Regions from separate parts of the Streptomyces sp. NPDC001880 genome, predicted to be linked through region 1. Evidence: riboswitches for the same ligand, from Rfam matches in the RefSeq annotation. Region 1 holds a riboswitch; each other region holds the start of a gene.
What was found. A riboswitch is a leader RNA that binds a small molecule or an ion and turns the genes downstream of it on or off. The one in region 1 is predicted to bind cyclic di-AMP.

Region 1 (7,053 bases):
CGTGCCGCACCCGCCGGCTGTCCACGGTGGGCAGCCCACCCACATCGCGGAAGTTGCGGACACCCGCCAGTTCGGGCTCCGCCGACGGTACCTGCGGCAATTGCTGCGTCACAGCGACTCCTGGGGTGTCCGGTGCCGACGCGGGTCGTCGGCAAGGTGACTTCCGCGACGATACGACATTGGTTCCTCAGGCAATCATCTCGGCCTTGCCCTGTCGATACCCGGGTGAACTCCGGTGCTCCGGTGGCGAATCCGCCCGGTGAATTCCTTGTGAGTCCGTTGCCCATGCCTCACTGATGGTCGATGATGTGCGGAACTGTTGGAATGTGGGGTGCGATGATCGAGACGGGTAACACCGGCCGGACCTGGCTGCTCACCGGGGCGTGCAGCAGCTACGCACTGCGACTGACCGAGCAGGACGAGCTGGTCCATCTGCACTGGGGGCCGAAGATCTCCCTCGCGGCGGCCGCGGCGCTGGCCGCGGCGCCGGAACTCCCCGCCAGGGCCTTCGAGTCCCACCTCGACGGCCGGGAGGAGTATCCGGTGGAGGGCGGCCCCCGGTTCGTCCGCCCGGCGCTCTCGGTGCGTACCCCCGAGGTCCGGGGTACCGAGTGGGCCTTCGTCGCCGCCTCGGTGGAAGGGGACGAGCTGCGGATCGGCCTCACCGACGCCGTGCACCGGCTCGCACTCACCCTGCACTACCGGATGCGGGACGACTCCGATGTCGTGGAGCGCTGGGCCACCGTCGCCCATGCCGGACCGGACGGCCCGCCGCTGGAACTGCTGCGCGCCGACGCGGCCACCTGGTCGCTCCCGGCCCGCGACGGCTGGCGGCTCAGCCGGCTGCACGGGCGCTGGGCGGCGGAGTCGCGGCTGGCGCGGGCGGAGCTGATCCACGGCGAGAGTGTCGTCTCCAGTCGGCGCGGACATACCGGCCACCAGTACCTGCCCTGGGTCGCCCTGGATGCCGACGGCACGGCGACCGAGGAGAGCGGCGAGGTGTACGGCTGTGCGCTCGGCTGGTCCGGCTCGTGGCGGATCTCCGTGCAGCGGCTGCCCGACGGGCTCGTACAGATCACCGGCGGCGCCGGCTACGACGACTCCGGACTGCTGCGGCTCGCGCCGGGGGAGTCGTACACCACACCCGTGTTCGCCGGGCTGTGGAGCGGCCAGGGGTTCGGCGGGGCGAGCCGCGCCTGGCACGCCTGGCAGCTGGCCCATGTGATCCCGGACGCGGAGAAGGCGCGGCCGGTGCTCTACAACTCCTGGGAGGCGACGGGCTTCGACATCTCGCTGGACCAGCAGCGCGTCCTCGCCGAGCGCGCCGCCGCGATGGGTGTCGAGCTGTTCGTGGTGGATGACGCGTGGTTCGGGCAGCGGACCAGCGACCGGGCCGGGCTCGGCGACTGGACGCCGAATCCGGACCGCTTCCCCGGCGGGCTGAAGCCGCTCGCCGACGAAGTGCACGGGCTCGGCATGCAGTTCGGAATCTGGGTCGAGCCGGAAATGGTCAATGCCGACAGCGATCTCTACCGCGCGCACCCCGACTGGGTGCAGCACTTTCCCGAGCGGGCGCGGACGGAGTACCGCAACCAGCTGGTGCTCAATCTGGCCCGTCCCGATGTCCGGGAATATCTCTGGGAGCAGCTGGACACGCTGCTCTCCAATACGCCCGTCGACTATGTGAAGTGGGATTTCAACCGCTGCTTCACCGATGCGGGCTGGCCGGGCGAGGAGTACCCGCAGAAGCTCTGGATCGAGCATGTGGATGCCCTGTACGCGCTGATCGACCGGCTCAGGGCCGCACATCCCGCAGTCGCGTTCGAGTCCTGCTCGGGCGGTGGCGGCCGGATCGACCTGGGGATCCTGTCCCGTACGGACCAGGTGTGGACCTCCGACAACACCGACCCGCTCGACCGTCTCGCCATCCAGGAGGGTTTCGGGCACATCCATCCGGCCCGGGTGATGGCCGCCTGGGTCACCGACAGCCCGAACGAGCAGCTCAACGGCAGGGTCAGCTCGCTGCGCTTCCGTTTCGTGAGCGCCATGGCCGGTGTGCTCGGGGTCGGCGGGGACCTCACCGAATGGAGCGAGGAGGAGCTGGCCGAGGCGCGGACCTGGGTGGAGCTCTACAAGGAGATCCGGCCGGTCGTGCAGCACGGCGCGCTGTACCGGCTGCGTGAGCCGCGCGGCGGGCTCAGCGCGGTGCAGTACGTCCACGGTGAGGAGGCCGTGGTCCTGATGTGGCTGGAGAAGCAGCGGTACGGGGAGCGGCCCCCGGCCCTGCGGCTGCGCGGGCTCGACCCCGCGGCGACCTACGCCTGCCTGGACACGGGGGCGGTGCACCACGGTTCGGTACTCCTGCACCAGGGGCTGGACACCGGACTTCGGGGAGACCTCGACGCGCGGGTGCTGCGCCTGCGGAGAGGGTGACAAAACGGGCATATCCGTAATGCGGTCTTTTGCCTTAACTTCGTCCGGTTGTACGGGAGATGGTCGCTGCCTCGTGAGCGGGATCATATCCGTGACGGTGTGTGGCGACAGGGGAGTCGGGTATTCCGTGTGCCGTGCGGAAAGTCAAGATCCGTAATCCACGGAGTGTGACCGGAATTCCACGCCGATTTCCTCGGCGTGGAATCCGGAATGGAACCCGAGGCTTGTTCTCGCCGTCCGGACTCGCTTACGGTCACCGTCAATCCGGGCGGACCGCCTAATCCTGCCGCCGCCTGGAATTCGTATCCACTCATCGCGTGGCAGGAGCGGGGGAACCAGGTAAGCCGCCGACCGGAGATATCCGGCCGGCTCGGGGTGAAGTCGCGCTCAGCGCGGCCGGGCATCTCCAGCCCGAACCCGACAGCTCACCTCGCAGGCGCCGGAGAGGAAGAACGTCATGCCCATTTCGGGTAAGCACCGCCGTCCGAAGATCGGTCCCGTTGCCCGTGGCGTCGCCGCCGTCAGCGCCGGCGGCGCCATCGTCGCACTGCCACTGCTCGGCGCCACCGGTGCCTACGCCGTGGAGCAGGCCGCCCCGGCCGCCGCCCCGCAGTCGGCCGCCGTCACCACGCACGCCCAGCCGGTCGCCCAGAAGCAGGACGCCACCACGACGTACTCCGTGGTCTCCGGCGACTACCTGTCGAAGATCGCCGCCGAGCACAACGTCAAGGGCGGCTGGCAGAAGCTGTACCAGGACAACCGCCAGGTCGTCGGCGAGGACCCGAGCCTGATCTTCCCGGGCATGAAGCTGACCCTCGGCGCCAAGTCGGCCGGCAACGCCGCGCCCACCGGCGCCGGCGCCGGCGCCGGCGCCGCCCTCCCGTCGAAGGCGCCTTCCGCCGCCGCGTCGGCCGCTGAGAAGTCCGCCCCGTCCAAGTCCGTGACCGCCGCCCCGGAGACCAAGGCCCCGGCCTCCGCCCCGGCCGCCAAGAGCAGCAGCTCCGGCTACGCCCACCCGGTCCCCGGCAACCACACCACCAACTACCGGGCCTCCGGCTCCAACTGGTCCAGTGGCAGCCACACCGGCATCGACTTCCCCGTCGCCACCGGCACCAGCGTGAAGGCCATCACCTCCGGCACCGTCGTCTCCGCGGGCTGGGGCGGCGCGTACGGCAACCAGGTCGTCATCAAGCACGCCGACGGCCACTACTCGCAGTACGGCCACCTGTCCTCCCTCTCCGTCTCGGTGGGCCAGAGCGTGGGCATCGGTCAGCAGGTCGGCCTCTCCGGAGCCACCGGCAACGCCACCGGCCCGCACCTGCACTTCGAGGTCCGCACCGGCCCGGCGTACGGCTCGGACATCGACCCGATCGCCTTCCTGGCCTCGCACGGCATCTACGTCTGAGCCGAACGGCCGGGCGGCTGAGCAACACAGAAGGGGCGGTGCGCGGCGGCGCACCGCCCCTTCGGCTGACACCGACCGGCAATCGGAAGGCGACGCCGCCCCCATTGCCGGTCGGCCTTATTCCTCCTTTGCCAAAACCTGACCGGGTGGTCTATCTCACCACCCGTCAACCCCTTATTACGGTCGCGTAGGTCACATTCGGCGGTGCAGGATGAGCGTTTGTGGCAGACGATTCGAGAAAAAATCAACGTGGCGTCATCAACCGACAGGGCGTCATCGAGTCGTACGCGGCGATTGGCGACAGCTTCACCGAAGGAGTCGGCGACCCCGGCCCGGACGGGACCTTCGTCGGCTGGGCGGACCGTTTCGCGGTACTTCTCGCGGACCAGCTCCCGGACCCCGAAGCGGCGACGGGCAGCGAGGGCTCCGAGCACGGCAATTTCAGGTACGCCAATCTCGCCGTACGAGGACGCCTCCTCGACCAGATCGTCGAGGAGCAGGTGCCGCGCGCCAAGGAACTCGCCCCCGACCTGGTGAGCTTCTGCGCGGGCGGCAACGACATCATCCGGCCGGGCACCGACCCCGACGACGTGGCCGAGCGCTTCGAGCGCGCCGTCGCCGAGCTGACCGGGGCGGTCGGCACAGTCATGGTCACCACCGGCTTCGACACCCGCGGTGTTCCCGTGCTGCGCCATCTGCGCGGCAAGATCGCCACGTACACCGCCCATGTGCGGGCCATCGCCGACCGCTACGACTGCCCGGTCCTCGACCTGTGGTCGCTGCGCTCCGTCCAGGACCGGCGCGCCTGGGACGACGACCGGCTCCATCTGTCGCCCGAGGGACACACCAGGGTCGCGCTGCGCGCCGCCCAGGTCCTCGGCATCGACGTGCCGGCCGACCCCGACCAGGAATGGCCCCCGCAGGCGCAGCGCGGCACCCTCGAAGTGCGGCGCGACGACATCCACTGGGCGCGCGAGTACCTGGTCCCGTGGATCGGCCGGCGGCTGCGCGGCGAATCCTCCGGCGACCACGTCGAGGCGAAGCGGCCGGACCTCCTGCCGCTCTAGGGTCTCTCGTCCGGATCGAGCCCGGCGCGATCCAAACGAACAGTCCCAGTCCCCGTCCGCACAGTCCCGCCGGACGTGTCCGAAACTCAGGCACGTCCGGCGAGCAGCGGGGGCGGCGACGCAGGTATCCGCTCCAGCACACCGCCCGCGAAGACGTCGTACAACGGCAGCGTCTCCAGATGCACATAGCCGATGTGGCAGTCGCAGACCGCCAGCGGACAGGCGCGCGGACCGAGGGCCCGGCGGTAGCTCCCGTCGTAGAGATTGCCGAGCTCGGCCGGGACGAAATGGCAGCGCCGCACGGTGCCGTCACCGTCCACCGAGATGACCGACTCACCCGTCCTGCAGGGCAGCCCGGCCGACCGGTGCGGATGGCGGCTGTACGGGAAGAGCGGGTCGATGGCCGTCCAGCGGTCCGCCTCCTCGTCCGTGTAGGTGTGGCCCTCCGCCGCGTTCACCCAGAGATAGACCTCCTCCGGCAGCGCGGCGCGCAGCCGCCGCGCCTCGTCGAGATGGTCGTCGAGCCCGACGACACCGACACTGTGCCGGATGCCGAGCGCGGTCAGCTCCCGGCACTTGGTGAGGAACCGCTCGTACGGCGTCTGCCCCGGGTGGTACGTGCACCACAGCGCGATCTTCTGGCGGCCCGCCTCACCGGCCTCGGCCAGCCACCCCGTACGGCTGCTGATGTTGGTCTGGATCGCGACCCGGCGGATGTGCGGCAGCTGCGCCAGCTCGACCAGCGCACGGCGGTACCAGGAGCGGACAAGCCCCTCGCCCCACGGCGTGAAGAGCACCGAGACCCGGTCACCGGTCTGCGCCGCGGCCCACGCCGTGAACCGCTCCAGCGCGGCACGGTCGGCCCGCAGCTGCTCCCGGCTGTCGCGCCGCTTGGCGAACGGGCAGTACGGACAGTCGTAGTCGCACGACGCGAGCGGGCCGCGGTAGAGGATCGTCAGGTCCACGGGCACGCTCACTTCAGCTCGTACGCGGCCATCGCGGCCCGCACATCGGGGGAGAACAGCTCCGGTCCCAGCGCGTCGGAGTGGGCCAGGCCCTCGGGGGAGAGCCGCAGCAGCCCGGACGCCCCGGCCGACGCGTCGAGCCAGCCGCGCGTCTCGAACCGGGCCAGCTCAAGGGGGAAGTCGTCGGCCGGCGAGGTGCCGAACCGCTCCCGGTAGTCGGCCAGTCGCAGCCCCTCCGCCTGGAGGACCGACTGCAGGAGGTGACGCCGGCGCGCCTCGTCGCCGGCGACGTACCGCCCGACCTCCGCGCGGGAGAAGTCCTCGGTGGCCGCGTAGCCGTCGATGATCGCCCGTACCTCCCGCATCTCCACCGCGTAGTCGAAGGAATAGTGCAGCTTCGTGGTGTACGAGCGGGCACCGCATCCCAGGCCGATCATGCCGTCGGTCTGGCACGCGTAGTCGTCGGGGCCGTCCGTCCGCGGGGTGTCGGCGCGGCGGAACATCCGCATCGAAACCTGCTCGTAGCCGTGGGCCAGGAGATGGTCCCGGCCCGCGCGATACAGCCGCAGCCGCTGCTCGTCCCAGGCCGCGTCCGCCGACGCCCCGCCGTCCGCGTCGAGCCGGCCGAGACCGGTCAGCGGGCGCACGTACAGCGGGTAGAGGTACAGCTCCTCCGGACGCCAGCCGAGCGCCGCGTCCAGCGAGGTGAGCCAGCTTTCCTCGGTCTGCCCGTCGATGCCGTAGATCAGATCGATGTTGAGGACCGGGACGCGGGCATCGCGTATCCGGTCCAGCGCCGCCTCCACGTCGGCCCGCCGCTGCGGGCGCACCGCGGCACGCGCCTCCGCCTCGACGAAGCTCTGCACCCCGATGCTGACCCTGGTCGTACCGCGGTCGGCCAGGACGGCCAGCCGGTCGGCCGTCGCGGTCGAGGGCGACGTCTCGACCGACAACGGGACGGCCCGCAGATCGGCGCCCATCCGCTTCTCCGCGATGTCGCAGAGCCGCTCCAGCTCCGCCGCGGTCAGGAACGTGGGCGTACCCCCGCCGAAGGCGGCCGCGGCGAAACGCACCGGCTCCTCGTCGCCCAGCGCCTCCCGGACCGCGGTGGCCTGCCGGTCCAGCGCGTCGAGATACCGGGTCGTCAGCTCGCCCGGTGCGCCGATCCGGGTGAAGAGATTGC
Region 2 (7,053 bases), on a different contig from region 1:
GCCGTCCTGAGCCGAAGCAGCGACGTACTCATGGAAGCAGGACAGAAGCAGGACGTACGGCAGGAGTCTTCCGATGTTCTTCTGGCACGTTCCCGCCCCCAACGAGGCGATGCTCATATCCGGTTCCAAGGGACACGCCCTGGACACCCAGTTCCGGATCGTCACCGGGCACGGCAGCTTCGTGCTTCCGGTGAAGCAGAAGGCGCGCATGCTCTCCCTGGCACTGCGCGAGGCGGAGATCACCGAGGACTGCGTGACCCAGCAGGGCATCCGCCTCAACGTCCGGGCCGTGGCCGTCTTCAAGGTCGGCGACGACGCCGTGTCCATCGCCAACGCGGCCCGCCGTTTCCTGACCGAGCAGGAGCAGATGGAGGAGCTCGTCGGGCGGATCTTCGCCGGTCACCTGCGTTCCATCGTCGGCGGACTGACCGTGGAGCAGATCATCCGCGAGCGCAACCGGGTCTCCCAGGAGGTCATCGCGGGCAGCCACGGCGAGATGGAGAAGCTCGGCATCGTCGTGGACGCCCTCCAGATCCAGGAGATCGACGACGCCACCGGCTACATCAAGAACCTCGCGGCCCCGCACGCCGCCGCGGTCGCCAGCCAGGCCCGGATCGCCGAGGCCAAGGCCGACCAGGAGGCCAGCCAGCGCGAGCAGCAGGCCGCCGCACTCAAGGCGGAGTACGAACGCGACACCGCGATCAAGCGGGCCGGCTTCCTCGCCGAGACCGAGCAGTACAACGCCCGCGCCGCCCAGGCCGGGCCGCTCGCCCAGGCCAGGGCCTCGCAGGAGGTCATCGAGGAGCAGACCGCACTCGCCGAGCGGCAGGCCTCGCTGGCCGCGCAACGGCTGGAGGCGGAGGTCCGGCGCCCGGCGGACGCCGAGGCCTACCGGCAGCGCACCCTGGCGGAGGCGGCCCGTGACCGGGTGAAGTTCGAGGCCGACGGCAACGCGTACACCGAGCGGACCCTCGCCCAGGCCCAGGCCGACGCCAACAGCGCGCGCGCCGCCTCGCTGCGTGACGGCAACCAGGAGCTCATCGCCGCCAACCGCATCGTGGAGAACCTGCCCGCCCTGGCCGACGCCGCCGCCCGGGGGATGTCCGGCGCCGAGCTCACCGTCCTCAACGGCACCAACGGTGTCAACGAGATGGCGGCGGGCGTCGTCGGTCAGGGGCTGGCGATCCTCCACGCGCTGCAGCGCGGCGCGAACCCGATGAAGCCGCCGGCGGTCGACGGGAAGGCCGCTTCCACGCCCCGTATCACCGAGACGAACCCGTCCTGAAGAGGCCGGAGCGAAGGCCGGGCGGACCCGAGTGGTCAATGGAACGCCGGAGATGCCGTACAGTTGTGTTCACCGACGCGGGGTGGAGCAGCTCGGTAGCTCGCTGGGCTCATAACCCAGAGGTCGCAGGTTCAAATCCTGTCCCCGCTACTGAAGAAGTCAGGCCCGGCACGCATCCCGCGTGCCGGGCCTGATTCGTTTCGTCGCCTCCCCCAATGGCCGATGCGGAGTCGCCGCCCCGACCCGCTCCGGTGAGCCTGGGGGTGGGGCGCGGTACCCGTCCGCAGCCGTGCGTACCGGGCAGGAGACCACAGGTGTGGAAGCGGGAGCAGCGGCGCGGCAAGCACGCCGGGGGCGGTACCCGGCAGTTCGTGCGTGCGCTGCCCGCGCTGATGATCCTCGGCGGGCTGGTGTTCGACTCCCTCGCTCCGCCGACCTTCACCGCCATTCCGCTGTTCGTGGCCGCTCCGCTGATCGCCGCCCCGTTCTTCTCGCTGGCCAGCACCATCGCCACCGGTATCACCTCGATGCTGGCCGTCATCGCGCTGCGGCTGCACAGCAATACGCTGCCGGAGGCCGTGCCGTTGATCGAGCTGTTCACCCTGGCCACCGTCTCGGTTCTCGCGGTGGTGATCAACGGGGTCGTACGGCGCGGCAACGAACAGCTGGCCTCGGCGCGGTTCATCGCGGAGACGGCCATGCGCGCGGTGCTGCCGCAGCCGGCCGACCGGATCGGCGGACTGCAGATCGCGGCGCGGTACGAGGCGGCGCAGGCGGACGAATTCGTCGGTGGTGACCTGTTCGCCGTGTCGGACACCCCGTGGGGGGTGCGGATGGTGCTCGGGGACGTGCGGGGGAAGGGGCTCGACGCGGTGGAGACGGTGGCGGTGGTCATCGGGGCGTTCCGCGAGGCGGCCGAGCAGGAGTCCTCGCTGGAGGGGGTGGCGGGGCGGCTGGAGCGGGCGCTGGGCCGGGAGGAGGCGCGGCGGGGTGGGCTCGACGTGCTGGAAGGCTTCATCACCGCTGTACTGGCCGAGATCCCGGCCGGGCTGTCCCGGGTGCGGATCGTCAACCGCGGCCACCCCGAGCCGATCCTGCTGCACCCGGACGGGGCGCTGGAGGTACTGAAGCCCTCCGCGCCGACACTGCCGCTCGGGATGGCCCTGGGGGTGTGGCCGGAGCGGACGGACGAGTGGGATCTGCCGGCCGGGACGACCCTGCTCCTCTACACGGACGGGCTCTCCGAGGCGCGGAACGCCGAGGGGGTCTTCTACGACCCGGCGGCCCGGCTGCGCGGACGGATCTTCCCCGGGCCCGAGGAGCTGCTGTCCGCGCTGACGGATGACGTGCGCCTGCACACGGGTGGTGAGACGACCGACGACATGGCGTTGCTCGCGGTCGTACGCCCCGCGCAGGGGCAGCCGGACCGGCGCAGGACCGTGCGGATCGTCGGTGCGGAGAAGGCGTCGGGCGCGGCGTGAGGTACGGCGTCGGGCACGGTGCGGGGGAGGGCGTCGGGCACGCATGTGAGGTACGGCGTCGGACACGGGTGTGAGGTACGGCGTCAGACACGGTGCGAGGGAGGGCGTCGGACACCGCGTGAGGCACGGCGTCGGGCACGGCGCGAGGGGCGGAGTACGTGATGCCACCGTGCGTAATCGAAAGGCGCCGCTCCGCATAACATTTGACGCAACGTCAGAAGCGGGGTAATGGCTGAGGGGTGATCAAATCGTACCGCTTCACCCGCTTGTGCCCCGTAAAGTCCAGGCCAAAGACGTGAACGATCAGTGGGAACGGCTTGGAATACGGCACCGGTGTCTATTAACGTTCGATAACGCAGCGCGGTCGTCCCAGCCGTCGTCAGTGGCGGCACCGTGCGCGAGCGCCGAATTCCGCAAGGAAACCGGGGAACCACCTACATGGGGTGAATCGGACGCCTGTGTCTTGTGAGAGGCAGAGGGGCCCGTAGGAGACCTTCCTGCTCCGAACCCGTCAGCTAACCCGGTAGGCGAGAAGGAAGGAAAGGAGTGCGCCCCCGTGGCGTCCAACAAGCCTGCCCCCGAGGCTCCGTCCCGGTTCCACCCCGACTACGGCACCGGCTACGGCGCCGAGTTCACCGGCGAGTTCGGCGGCGGCCTCCGCACCGACGGCAACAACACTGAGCCGGAACGCGGTTGGGGCGAGTGGAACCCCACCGAGGAGTCGGTCCGCCCGGTGCGCGGCAGGCACCGCGTCGCCAAGCAGCGCAACGGACTCGCCCGCAGCTCCACGGTGCTGGGCGTCGGCGTCATGGCGGCGGTCGGCGCGGGCGGCATGGCCACCGCGCAGGGCAAGCCCCCCGTCTCCATCTCCGTGCCCGACGCCATCACGGACAACCTCCCCGAGGCCAAGTCGCTTCCCGGCATGGGCTCCCTGTTCTCCGACGAGTCCGAGGCGGACAAGGCCGAGATCGCGGCCGCCGCCCCGCTCACCACCGCCGGCATCACCACCGCCGAGGTCGAGCAGGGCACGACGGATGCGGGCGAGGCGCTTCGCGCCCGCATCCTCCAGCAGGCCGAGCAGCAGCAGGACGCCGCCGACACCGAGGCCAAGGCGGCCCAGGAGAAGGAAGCCGCGGAGAAGGCCGCCGCCGAGGCCAAGAAGCAGCAGGACGAGGCCGAGGCCAAGGCCGCCGCCGAGAAGAAGAAGGCGGAGGAGGAGGCCAAGAAGAAGGCGGAGGCCCTGCGGCTCGCCAAGCTCGCTGCCAGCTACGCCATCCCGACCTCCTCGTACACGATCACCTCGACCTTCGGCCAGGCCGGATCGATGTGGTCCTCCGGCTACCACACCGGCCTCGACTTCGCGGCCCCCACCGGCACCCCGATCAAGGCCATCCACGGCGGCACGGTCAAGTCGGCAGGCTGGTCCGGTTCGTACGGCTACCACACGGTGCTGGAGCTCGACGACGGCACGGAGCTGTGGTTCTCCCACCAGTCCTCGATCGGCGTCAGCGTCGGCCAGAAGGTCACCACCGGCGAGACGATCGGCCGGGTCGGCGCGACCGGCAACGTGACCGGCCCGCACCTCCACCTGGAGGTCCACACCGCCGATGGCGCGGACGTCGACCCGATGGCCTGGCTCCGCGGCAAGGGCCTCAACCCCTGAGAGGCTGTCGGGTGGGCCTCTGAGGCGACACCCGCCCCGCCTCTGAGGCGACACCGCCCCGATGAATCCCGGCAGCCCTGACGCTCACCCCCCGACGTCAGGGCTGCCGGTCTGCTGAGGGGGCACGGAGAGCGAGTACGGGACAGCAGACCCGCCGGATTCCGGAGTGCGGGCACACCCTCGGCCCGACGGTCGAGCAGCTGCCCGCTCTGGTGGCCGTCGCGGACCTCTCACTGACCGAGCGGCAGTTGGCCGAGCTCACCGAGGCATCCGCCTGACGAACGGACCTACTGCGGTGGTTGCTGCTGCGGCAGCAGGTACGGGTTGTAGCCGGGGCCAGGGCCGGGGCTGTAGCCGTTGCGGTAGCCGCCGTACTGCGGGTGCGGCGGCTGGGCCGCCCATGGGGGCGGCTGGTACGCGGGGCGCAGGCGGCCTGTTGCCTGGGCCGCGTAGGTCAGGGCGGGGGCGGCCACCTCTCTGCGCTGCCAGAGGTGGTGCAGCAGCTCCAGCTCACGGACGGCGAAGTCCGGGCCGGCCGTACCGCGGCGGGCCTGCAGGCGCAGCGAGGCCAGGGAGGTCGCGAACGACTCGTACTCGGCGACGGCCCGCGCGGCAGCCTTCCCGCGGGCCTTCGCCGCGGCTTCCGCCTGGGCGGAGGGCGCGGGGGCGGGGCCGTACGGGCCCTGCCAGGTTCCCCGGGCCTCGACGGCGCACCGTCGGCGGGCCGCGTCGCGGGCCAGGCCGCGGGCACGCATCGAGGAGAGAGCGAGCGGCTCCGCCGGGGTCAGCCAGCCGGCCGCCGCGTAGGCGGGCAGCTCGGCGGAGAGCGTGCGCAGCTCCCGCACGCGCGACCAGATCGCCAGCCAGGTCACCAGGCCGAAGACCGGGACCATGAACACCCCGTACACGGCGTAGAAGCCGTACGGGCTGAAGACCGCCGACCCGTTCCACAGCGAGTGCATGCCCATGGCGAGGACGAGCCCGAGCAGCGGCAGTGCGATCCGGCGCATGCGACGGTGTCGTGGAGCGGCCGCGGCGAGCCCGAAGCCGATGCCGGTCAGCACGGTGAAGAGCGGGTGCGCGAACGGCGACATCACCGCCCGTACGAAGAACGTCGCGGCCGTCACCGACACGACGCCCGAGGTGCCGATCTGCTGATCCTCGCCGAAGGCGTTGCCGAGATAGAGGATGTTCTCGGTGAAGGCGAAGCCGCTCGCGGTGATGCCGGCGATCACGACGCCGTCGACGATCCCGGTGAACTCCCGTCTTCGGAACAGGAAGATCAGCAGGACCGCGGCGGCCTTGGCGCTCTCCTCGACGACCGGCGCTATGACCGTGGCACCGAGTGCGTCGGCGTTCGACGGGTCGGCGGTGGCCGTGGCTATCCAGCGGGTCGCGAACGAATTCGCGAGGATCGCGACCAGGGCGGCCGCGAACGCACCCCAGGCGAAGGCGAACAGCAGATTCCGCCAGGGGCCCGGATCGACCCGGTCCAGCCAGCGGAACGCCGCCATCAGGAGCGGCACGGGCAGTACGGCGAGACCGAGGCCGACGAGGAAGCCCTGAGTGCCCGTCTGGTCACGGACCAGCGCCAGGATCGCCAGACCGCAGAGCGCGAGCACCGTGAACACGGCCGCTATGCGGAACGTCCGGCTGCGCCACACCATGCCGACGCGGCGCGGCCGGTAGCGCCAGTGCTTGCGCTCCGGCACGGCAGCCAGAATTTCGCCGACCCGCTGCTCCTCGAGAAGCGGGACGGCCGGCTGCGACTGCCGCTGCTGGACAGACCCGTCGGAGACCACGCAATGACCCTAACCAGCGGCACTGACACCTGACCATGGGGCGCCCGCGCCCGCGGGGCGACCACGCCCGCGTCTCAGCTACGGGCGAAGAGCAGGTCGTGCACGACATGGCCCTTGTCCAGGCCCTGCCCCTCGAACCGGGTCAGCGGCCGGAACGCGGGACGGGGCGCGTAGCCGCCGTCCGCCACGGTGTTCTCGAACAGGGGGTGCGCGCTCAGCACCTCCAGCATCTGCTCGGCGTACGGCTCCCAGTCGGTCGCACAGTGGATCACCGCGCCCGGCTTCAGCCGCTGTGCCACCAGATCGAGGAACTCCGGCTGGATCAGCCGCCGCTTGTGGTGGCGCTTCTTGGGCCATGGGTCGGGGAAGTACACCCGCAGCCCGTCCAGCGAGTCGGGCTTCAGCATCTCGCGCAGCAGGATGATCGCGTCGCCGTTGGCCACCCGGATGTTGGACAGGCCGTTGCGGTCGGCGAGGCCGAGCAGATTGCCCTGGCCGGGGGTGTGCACATCGACGGCGAGGATGCCCGTGCCCGGGTCGGCGGCGGCCATCTGCGCGGTGGCCTCGCCCATCCCGAAGCCGATCTCCAGCACGACCGGGAGCCCGTCGAACAGCTCGGGCAGATCGAGGACGCGCTGTCCGTCGATGTCCAGGCCCCACTTCGGCCAGAGCCGCAGCAGGGCGTCCTCCTGGCCGGCCGTGACACGGCTGCGGCGCGGCTGGAAGCTGCGGATCCGGCGCTCGTGGTGAGAACCGGCCGGGTCGATGGCGGGCCCGCCCGGGAAACGCGGCTCCTGGCGCAGCCTGCGCTGCCGCTCGAAG
Region 3 (7,053 bases), on a different contig from region 1:
CGGCTCGGACCCGCTCCGCGTCGAATTCGAACGCCGACACGGAGCTGCGGGCCTGCGCGCCCAGGTGCCAGCGGTACGGCTCGAACAACCAGGACCAGCCCAGCAGATCGCCTTCACCAAGGGTCTCCAGGACTGCCTCGCGTCGGCCCGGAACGTGCACGTCGAGCGCGACGAGCCCGGAACGGATGATCCAGAACCGGTCGGCGACACCGTCCTCGTCGAAAATGCGGGTGCCACCGGGGAAGGAGACGTCGTGGGCGAACGTGGCCAGCCGATCGCGGTGGCCGGGCGGGAGAGCGCCGAGAAACCCGTGGCGAACAACGGTCATGACGGGCCCTGCCCCGGCACCTGCTGGGGGGCCGCCCGTTCCAGGTTCAGCGCATGGGCCTCCTCGGTGATGTCGATACCGACCGGGCACCACACGATGCAGCGCCCGCAGCCGACGCACCCGGAACTGTCGAACTGGTCATACCAGGTTCCGAGTTTGTGGGTGGCCCACTGCCGGTAGCGACTACGCGAGGAGTTGCGGACCGGACCCGCCTGCAGGTGGGAGAAATCCAGGTCGAAGCAGGACTCCCAGCGCCGCCACCGCTCGGCGTGGTCTCCGGTGAGGTCCGTGACGTCCTCGGTGGTGGTGCAGAAGCACGTTGGGCAGACCATGGTGCAGTTTCCGCAGGTCAGGCAGCGAGCCGCGACGTCATCCCAGCGCTCGGCCGTGAGCGTCTCGCGCATCAGCACCTGCAGGTCCACCAGCGGCATGCTGCGACCCATGCGATCCGCCGCGTCGGCGACACGCTCACTTGCCTCGGTCCGAGTCGCGGCGTCGGCGGGGCGGTGGGGCAGCTCGGCCAGGACCGACTCCCCCTCCTTGCTCCCGCTCCGCACCAGGAAGCGGTGGCCGTCGGAATCGAGCACCTCGGTCAGCGCCAGGTCGTAGCCGGGCCCCACGGCCGGCCCGGTGCCCATGGACACGCAGAAGCAGGTCGCGCCCGGCTCGGTGCACTCCGCCGCCACCAAGAAGGCCCGCTCGCGACGCCCGCGATACGCCGGGTCGCTGTACGTCCCGCCGGTCAGCACCCGGTCCTGGATCGCAATGGCCCGCAGGTCGCAGGGGCGCACACCGAGGAACGCGTACGACGGCGGTGATGTCCGGTCCTCGGTCACCATCAGTTCGCCGTCGGCACCGCGATCGGCTGTCCACTGCCGTTCCCGCGGCGGGTGCAGAAACGTCTTCCAGGACTGAGGGCCCGCACTGTGCGCGAACACGGCACCGTCCTCGCGGGCACGAAGCCGATAGTTGCCCGCCTCCAGCTCGACTCCCCAGCCGTAGGGGAGTTCCGCACCGCTGGAGATCTCGGACAGGACGATCGCCCCGTCGCGTACGGTCGGTCCCACGACCGTACGGCCGCGCCCGGCCAGGACCGTGATCAGCGCCTCCAGACCGTCCTTGCCGATCACCGCGGCCATGCCGCCGTCGTCCGCCATCGCCAACCTTCCGACGCCGCCGATGATGCTTGCCCGGCCAGTATGTGCACGGACCTGCTGTCCGGCATGGGCCGCCCGGCCCCTGCGTGGTCCAGGTGGCTGTCTACGTCACCCCGTACGGACCCCGAGCGGACTCGGTACAACTGGCGGGCCTGTGCGGCGGGAAGGGGTAAACGAGTGAACCTCACTACGCGGATCGCCGTCATCGGCGTCGGAAACGAGTTCCGCCACGACGACGGTGTGGGCTGGGCCGTCGTGGCCCAGCTGGCAGAACGGGCCGAGGAACGGCCACTGCCGAGTGGAACCGCCCTTCTGGTATGCGACGGCGACCCCGCCCGTCTGATCACCCTGTGGGAAGACGCCGACCTCGCCATCGTGGTGGACGCCGCATACGCACACCCCGGGCATCCCGGGCGGCTGCATCGCCTGAAAGTGGATGACGGGCAGCTGTCGCAGACAGGCACTGCGACGAGTTCCCACGGGCTCGGGCTCGGCAACGCCATCGAACTCGCCCGCCAACTGGACCGCCTGCCCGGACAGCTGGTCGTCTACGCCATCGAGGGAGCCAACAGCAGCCTGGGCACCGGACTGTCAGCACCCGTCGCAGCCATCGTGAAGCCGCTCACCGAACGGATCGCGAAGGATATCTCGCTGCACGTGGGTTCCGCCGGCAGCGGATAGGCGCGAACTGGCTGCGTGCGACATGTACTCCGGCGCGGGCTGCACGATCCCATCCGTCAGCGGGTCGTCGAAAGCGACGACAAGCGCAGGGCCCCGGCTGAACATGATCGCCGACCTGCTGTCGACCGTGCCGTACGAGACGGTCGACCCGCCGGTGATCGAACTGCCCCCGCGTCCTCCGGCCACCGGGTACCGGCGACCGCCGAGAGGCCTCCGGACCTACGTCCCCGACCACGCGTCGCAACCGAGGAATTGAGGCAAGGAGTCTCACGCGACGAGGCCCCAGCGGAACGACGGCGACCGGGCCCGAACTCGTGCTCGCCCGGAAGGCCGCCTGCTGATCATCCATCAGCGTACCGAGTCGTAAGCGGGTGTACGTCCACCCGAGCCCCGAGGACCTCCGCGCCGCCTCGGACCACCTCACTTCTCTACTCGGTTTCAGCGAGGGCGAAGCAGTCTGATGATCAAGGCGTCTAGACACTGCGAGATATCCGCCCTCAGCGAACAGCCAGAACAGCCAGAACAGCCTCTGACCTGGGACTTTCATTGGATCACCAGGATCACGTTCCACCCCAAGCTTCTGTACGTTCTGTACATTTCTAACAGACGTCTGCGCGGCTGCCGCACTGAGGCCGCGCAGACCCCGTGCAGCCCCGAAGGAGAGGAATCGCCATGCTGTTCCGTCCCGCCGCCCGTCATGTACTGCCCGAGTTCACCGAGCGCACGACCAACGGGACCCGCACCCTCGACCCGTACTCCAAGCTGCTGTCCGAACGGATCGTCTTCCTCGGCACCCCGGTCGACGACGCCGCGGCCGGCGATCTGATCGCACAGTTGATGTACCTGGAGCACGACGCCCCGGACCGCCCCGTCTCGCTCTACATCAACTCCCCCGGCGGCTCGTTCGGGGCCATGTCCGCGATCTACGACACGATGCAGTTCCTCACCTGCCAGGTGGAGACCTACTGCCTCGGCCAGGCCGGTTCCTGCGCCTCCGCGCTGCTCGCCGCGGGCTCCCCCGGCCGTCGGCACGCGCTGCCCGGTGCGAGGGTCGTCGTACGGCAGCCCGAGCTCACCGAACCGATGCGGGGACAGCCGTCCGACCTGGAGATCGAGGCCCGGGAAGTGGAACGAGTCCGCACGATGCTCATCACCCTGATGGCCCGTCACACGGGCCGCGACGCCGGGCAGATCACCCACGACATCGAACGCGACCTCGTTCTCGACGCGGCGGGCGCCAAGGCGTACGGGCTGGTGGACCACGTCCTGGAGAACCGGAAGTCCTCACTCCGACCGCACAGCGCGAGGTGAACCCCCGATGCGACCACCGGAGTTCCCGCCCCTTCCCGCACTGACGTGCGCCGAGGGGGAGTTCATCGACCGATACCTCGAAGTCCTCGATCAGGTCGGCCGGATCAACCCGGCCCGTGGCACCGACACCTACGGCGCGCTGCGCGCCGCGCAGGCGCTGGTATCGCACGCGGGCGCGCTGCGGGACGCCCTCGCGACGATGCACGAGCGCGGGGAGGCGCGGATCCACGCCACGACGCTCGCCCGGGCGCTGCGCGTACTGGACGGGGAACGGCGGGCCGGGCGCGTCACCGTACCCCCCGCTCCCGCGAGTTGATCGACCTCTGCTCTCCGTGCGTACGGCGGGGCCGGGCCAACTCCCCCTGCCCCGGCCCCCACCGGCCGGTCTCCGTCACCCAGCTCTCCTACCCGACACGCCCGGCGGGCCGATCGAGATTCCTCGCTCGTTCGGCGTAGGAATCCCCCCGGACGAGGGACTGTTCAACTTGCGTTCCCCGAGTCGGCTGTGATCGGAATCCCCCCTTCCATCCCTGGTACGACGCCGGTCGGATTCGCTGCGGGGGCCCCGGAAAGCACCACGTCCACCCGAACGGATCAGTCGTGAGGAGCCTCACATATCCCTTTTTCAGCTCGGAAATCCAGCAGCCGGTGAGTCAAGATCCCTGGGACGACAAGCCCCCGCCACCGCGGCGGGGCGGTCCGGGCGGACGCCGAGTCCTGCCGCCGCCCGGATGACTGGTCGACAAAAGTGGATCGGCAGGAGTGGAGGACCCGAGCACAACGGGTCGGCCTGAGCACCGGTCGACCCTCGGGGTGAAGCCGCCGCAAGCGGCCGGGCACCTTCGTTAGCCCGAACCCGACAGGTCATCCTTCACAGGCGGCTGACGAAGGGTTGCGCATGAATGCGCAGGTTCATGTCCCGTCTCTGCTCGTCCGGGCCGGCACGGCCTCGGTTCTGACTCTCGCCGCTGTCGGCACCACCATGTTCGCCCCGGGCGCCGCCACAGACGCCCAGGCCGCGACTCTGTCGACGAAGGCGCTCAACATCGCGGCGTCGAAGAAGGGATCGCCGTACAGATGGGGGGCCACCGGCCCCAACCGCTTCGACTGCTCGGGGCTGACGCTCTACTCGTTCAAGAAAGCGGGCAAGAAGCTTCCCCGCACCACCCAGCAGCAGTACAACAGGACCCGCCACGTCTCGGCCTCGCACCGGCAACGCGGCGACCTGGTCTTCTTCCATTCCGGCCGCAGCATCTACCACGTGGGCATCTATGCCGGTAAGGGCAAGATCTGGCATTCGCCGAGGACCGGCTCGGTGGTCCGGCTGGAGAAGATCTGGACCAAGAGCGTCTACTACGGCCGGGTCCGCTGAGGCGGGGCCCGCCCGGCGGACCGGGGCCGTATCCCCGGCCGTGCTCAGCCGGGCGGAGCCTGGGTCCAGCCCGTTCGGGGGGCGGGCCCGGTGCGGGAGCCGGGTGACCGCGCGGGTGGGCGGTCATCGGAACGCGTCGGTCAGCTCTGCACCGGCACGCTCCACGGAAGCGCGATCCACACCGTCTTGCCGCCGTCGGCGGTGGGGGTGACCGTGACCCGGCCCCCGCACTCCTTGGCCAGGATGCGGATGATCACCATGCCGCGCCCGTTGTCCTGCTGGACGGCGACAGGCAGCCGCCTGGGCCGACGGGGGTGACTGTCCGTCACTCCCAGACACAGCTGCTCCTCCCGCTCCAGCCGGAGGTCCACGGTGAAGGTGGGAGACTGTCCGAAGGTGTGCTGGACAGCGTTGGTCGCGAGCTCCGAGACGATGAGCCGGACACGGTCGGCGAGATCGGTGTCGGCGGCCGGGCCCCACTCGGCGAGCACCCGGTCCACGTACTTGCGGGCCGCCGAGACCGAGACCGGCTCGCTCGGCAGAGTGACGCTTGCTTCCTGATGGTCTGCCATGGCGAGCCGTCCCTTTCCCACCCGGACAGACCTGCGGTCGGTCCGGGTTGCGCTTCGCGCCAGATTGCCATCGATGCTGCCCTCTGGGGCGGCAATCCACCAAGATATGCATATATCTATCGCTCAATGCGGTGAACTCTGCCACGCAGGACCGTATGCGGGCGGCACACTGTCCGCTCGACAGAAGAGGGAGGGAGGCCGCGGATGCAGCACGGCCCTGCGGTTCGACGCCGCAAGCTCGGGGAGGAGCTCCGGAGTCTGCGCCACGCTTCGGGACTGACCAGTCGGGACGCGGCGCGGATACTCGGCTGGCACCAGTCGAAGGTGAGCCGGATCGAGACCGGGGTGAGCGGGGTACGGCCGGCCGACGTGACCCGGCTGCTGGACACGTACGGTGTCGACGACACCCGGTTGCGGGACCTCCTGGCCACGCTGGCGGGTTCGGCGGGCGGCGGCGGCACGGGGTGGTGGCACGCCTATCGCGGTCTGATCCCGCCCCAGTACCGCGACTTCATCAGTCTGGAGTCCCAGGCGCGGACCGCGCGCACGCTGGAGACCTCGGTGGTACCGGGGCTGCTGCAGACGGCCGACTACGCGCGTGCGGTGACCCGGGCATCACTGGACGGACTGCCCGCGGGCCAGCTGGACTCGCTGGTGGAGGTGCGGCTGGCCCGGCAGGGGGTGCTGCGCACCGATCCGCCGCTGCGGCTGAGTGCAGTGCTGGACGAGGCGGTGCTGCGGCGCGAGGTCGGGGGATGCCGGGTGATGCGGGAGCAGCTTCGCCATCTGACCCGGGTTGCTCAACTTCCCCATGTGCAGCTCCAGTTGCTGCCGTTCTCGATGGGCGGCTATGCCGGCCTCACCGGGCCTTTCGTTATCTTCTCATTTCCGAGCACTTCTGATCTGGACGTGGTCGTTCTCGACCATTTGACGAGTAGCCTCTATCTGGAGCGGAAAGAAGACCTTGAGGCGTACAGCTCGGCCTTCCGCACGATGCAGGCTCACGCGCTGTCGCCGGAGCACTCGTTGGACCTCATCGCCGCGATCGACCGCGGCGGTCGGTGAACCCGGAGCGCCCGAGGGAGGCCTCATGTCGGATTGCCTCGCACAGCACGGCTTACGGTGGCGGCGCAGCAGCCGCAGCACGGGCATGAACAACTGTGTGGAGGCTGCACCGTTCGGTGACGGGCGGCTGGCGGTTCGGGACTCCAAGGATGTGTCCAGGCCGCCGCTGTGGTTCTCCGCGGCAGCCTGGACCTCTTTCGTCGCCGGTCTGCACCGGGTTCCGGTCAGCTGACGGGAGCGGCCCGCCGCACGACCGACACGGCGGTGGCGATCTGTTCCTCGGTCAGATCGGCCCGCGCCGTCAGCCTCAGGCGGGACACCCCGTCGGGCACCGACGGGGGCCGGAAGCACCCGACCGCGATTCCGGCCGTGCGGCAGTCGGCCGCCCAGCGCACCGCGGCGTCCGCCGAGGGGGCACGCACCGAGACCACGGCCGCGTCGGGCCGCACGGCGGTCAGACCGGCCGCGGTCAGCCGCTCGTACAGCGCGGCGGCGACCGCGCGGGCCCGGCCGGCCCGCTCCGGTTCGCGGCGCAGCAGCCGCAGGCTCGCCAGTGCGGCGCCTGCC

Region 2: it holds a riboswitch for cyclic di-AMP, as region 1 does, so the genes downstream of both, ACWCQ6_RS18210 (M23 family metallopeptidase) here and ACWCQ6_RS19415 (M23 family metallopeptidase) in region 1, are expected to answer to the same signal.
Region 3: it holds a riboswitch for cyclic di-AMP, as region 1 does, so the genes downstream of both, ACWCQ6_RS08510 (C40 family peptidase) here and ACWCQ6_RS19415 (M23 family metallopeptidase) in region 1, are expected to answer to the same signal.

The regions. Positions count from the first base shown of each region.
Region 1 covers NZ_JBSFET010000032.1:54,350-61,402, reverse strand. The annotation lists gene ACWCQ6_RS19425 (tyrosine-protein phosphatase) at 1-112, opposite strand, end outside; gene ACWCQ6_RS19420 (alpha-galactosidase) at 337-2,433, shown strand; cyclic di-AMP (ydaO/yuaA leader) riboswitch at 2,731-2,887, shown strand; gene ACWCQ6_RS19415 (M23 family metallopeptidase) at 2,891-3,838, shown strand; gene ACWCQ6_RS19410 (SGNH/GDSL hydrolase family protein) at 4,060-4,905, shown strand; gene ACWCQ6_RS19405 (STM4011 family radical SAM protein) at 4,992-5,870, opposite strand; gene ACWCQ6_RS19400 (STM4012 family radical SAM protein) at 5,879-7,053, opposite strand, start outside.
Region 2 covers NZ_JBSFET010000029.1:18,095-25,147, reverse strand. The annotation lists gene ACWCQ6_RS18230 (hypothetical protein) at 1-10, shown strand, start outside; gene ACWCQ6_RS18225 (SPFH domain-containing protein) at 74-1,285, shown strand; tRNA gene ACWCQ6_RS18220 (tRNA-Met) at 1,362-1,435, shown strand; gene ACWCQ6_RS18215 (PP2C family protein-serine/threonine phosphatase) at 1,600-2,766, shown strand; cyclic di-AMP (ydaO/yuaA leader) riboswitch at 3,159-3,311, shown strand; gene ACWCQ6_RS18210 (M23 family metallopeptidase) at 3,323-4,429, shown strand; gene ACWCQ6_RS18205 (PrsW family intramembrane metalloprotease) at 4,717-6,231, opposite strand; gene trmB (tRNA (guanosine(46)-N7)-methyltransferase TrmB) at 6,306-7,053, opposite strand, start outside.
Region 3 covers NZ_JBSFET010000009.1:152,514-159,566, forward strand. The annotation lists gene ACWCQ6_RS08480 (Crp/Fnr family transcriptional regulator) at 1-328, opposite strand, end outside; gene ACWCQ6_RS08485 (4Fe-4S dicluster domain-containing protein) at 325-1,485, opposite strand; gene ACWCQ6_RS08490 (hydrogenase maturation protease) at 1,663-2,166, shown strand; partial or broken gene ACWCQ6_RS08495 (polyphosphate kinase 2) at 2,230-2,422, shown strand; gene ACWCQ6_RS08500 (ATP-dependent Clp protease proteolytic subunit) at 2,842-3,477, shown strand; gene ACWCQ6_RS08505 (hypothetical protein) at 3,485-3,793, shown strand; cyclic di-AMP (ydaO/yuaA leader) riboswitch at 4,208-4,372, shown strand; gene ACWCQ6_RS08510 (C40 family peptidase) at 4,376-4,849, shown strand; gene ACWCQ6_RS08515 (ATP-binding protein) at 4,990-5,421, opposite strand; gene ACWCQ6_RS08520 (helix-turn-helix domain-containing protein) at 5,626-6,486, shown strand; gene ACWCQ6_RS08525 (DUF397 domain-containing protein) at 6,512-6,718, shown strand; gene ACWCQ6_RS08530 (8-amino-7-oxononanoate synthase) at 6,711-7,053, opposite strand, start outside.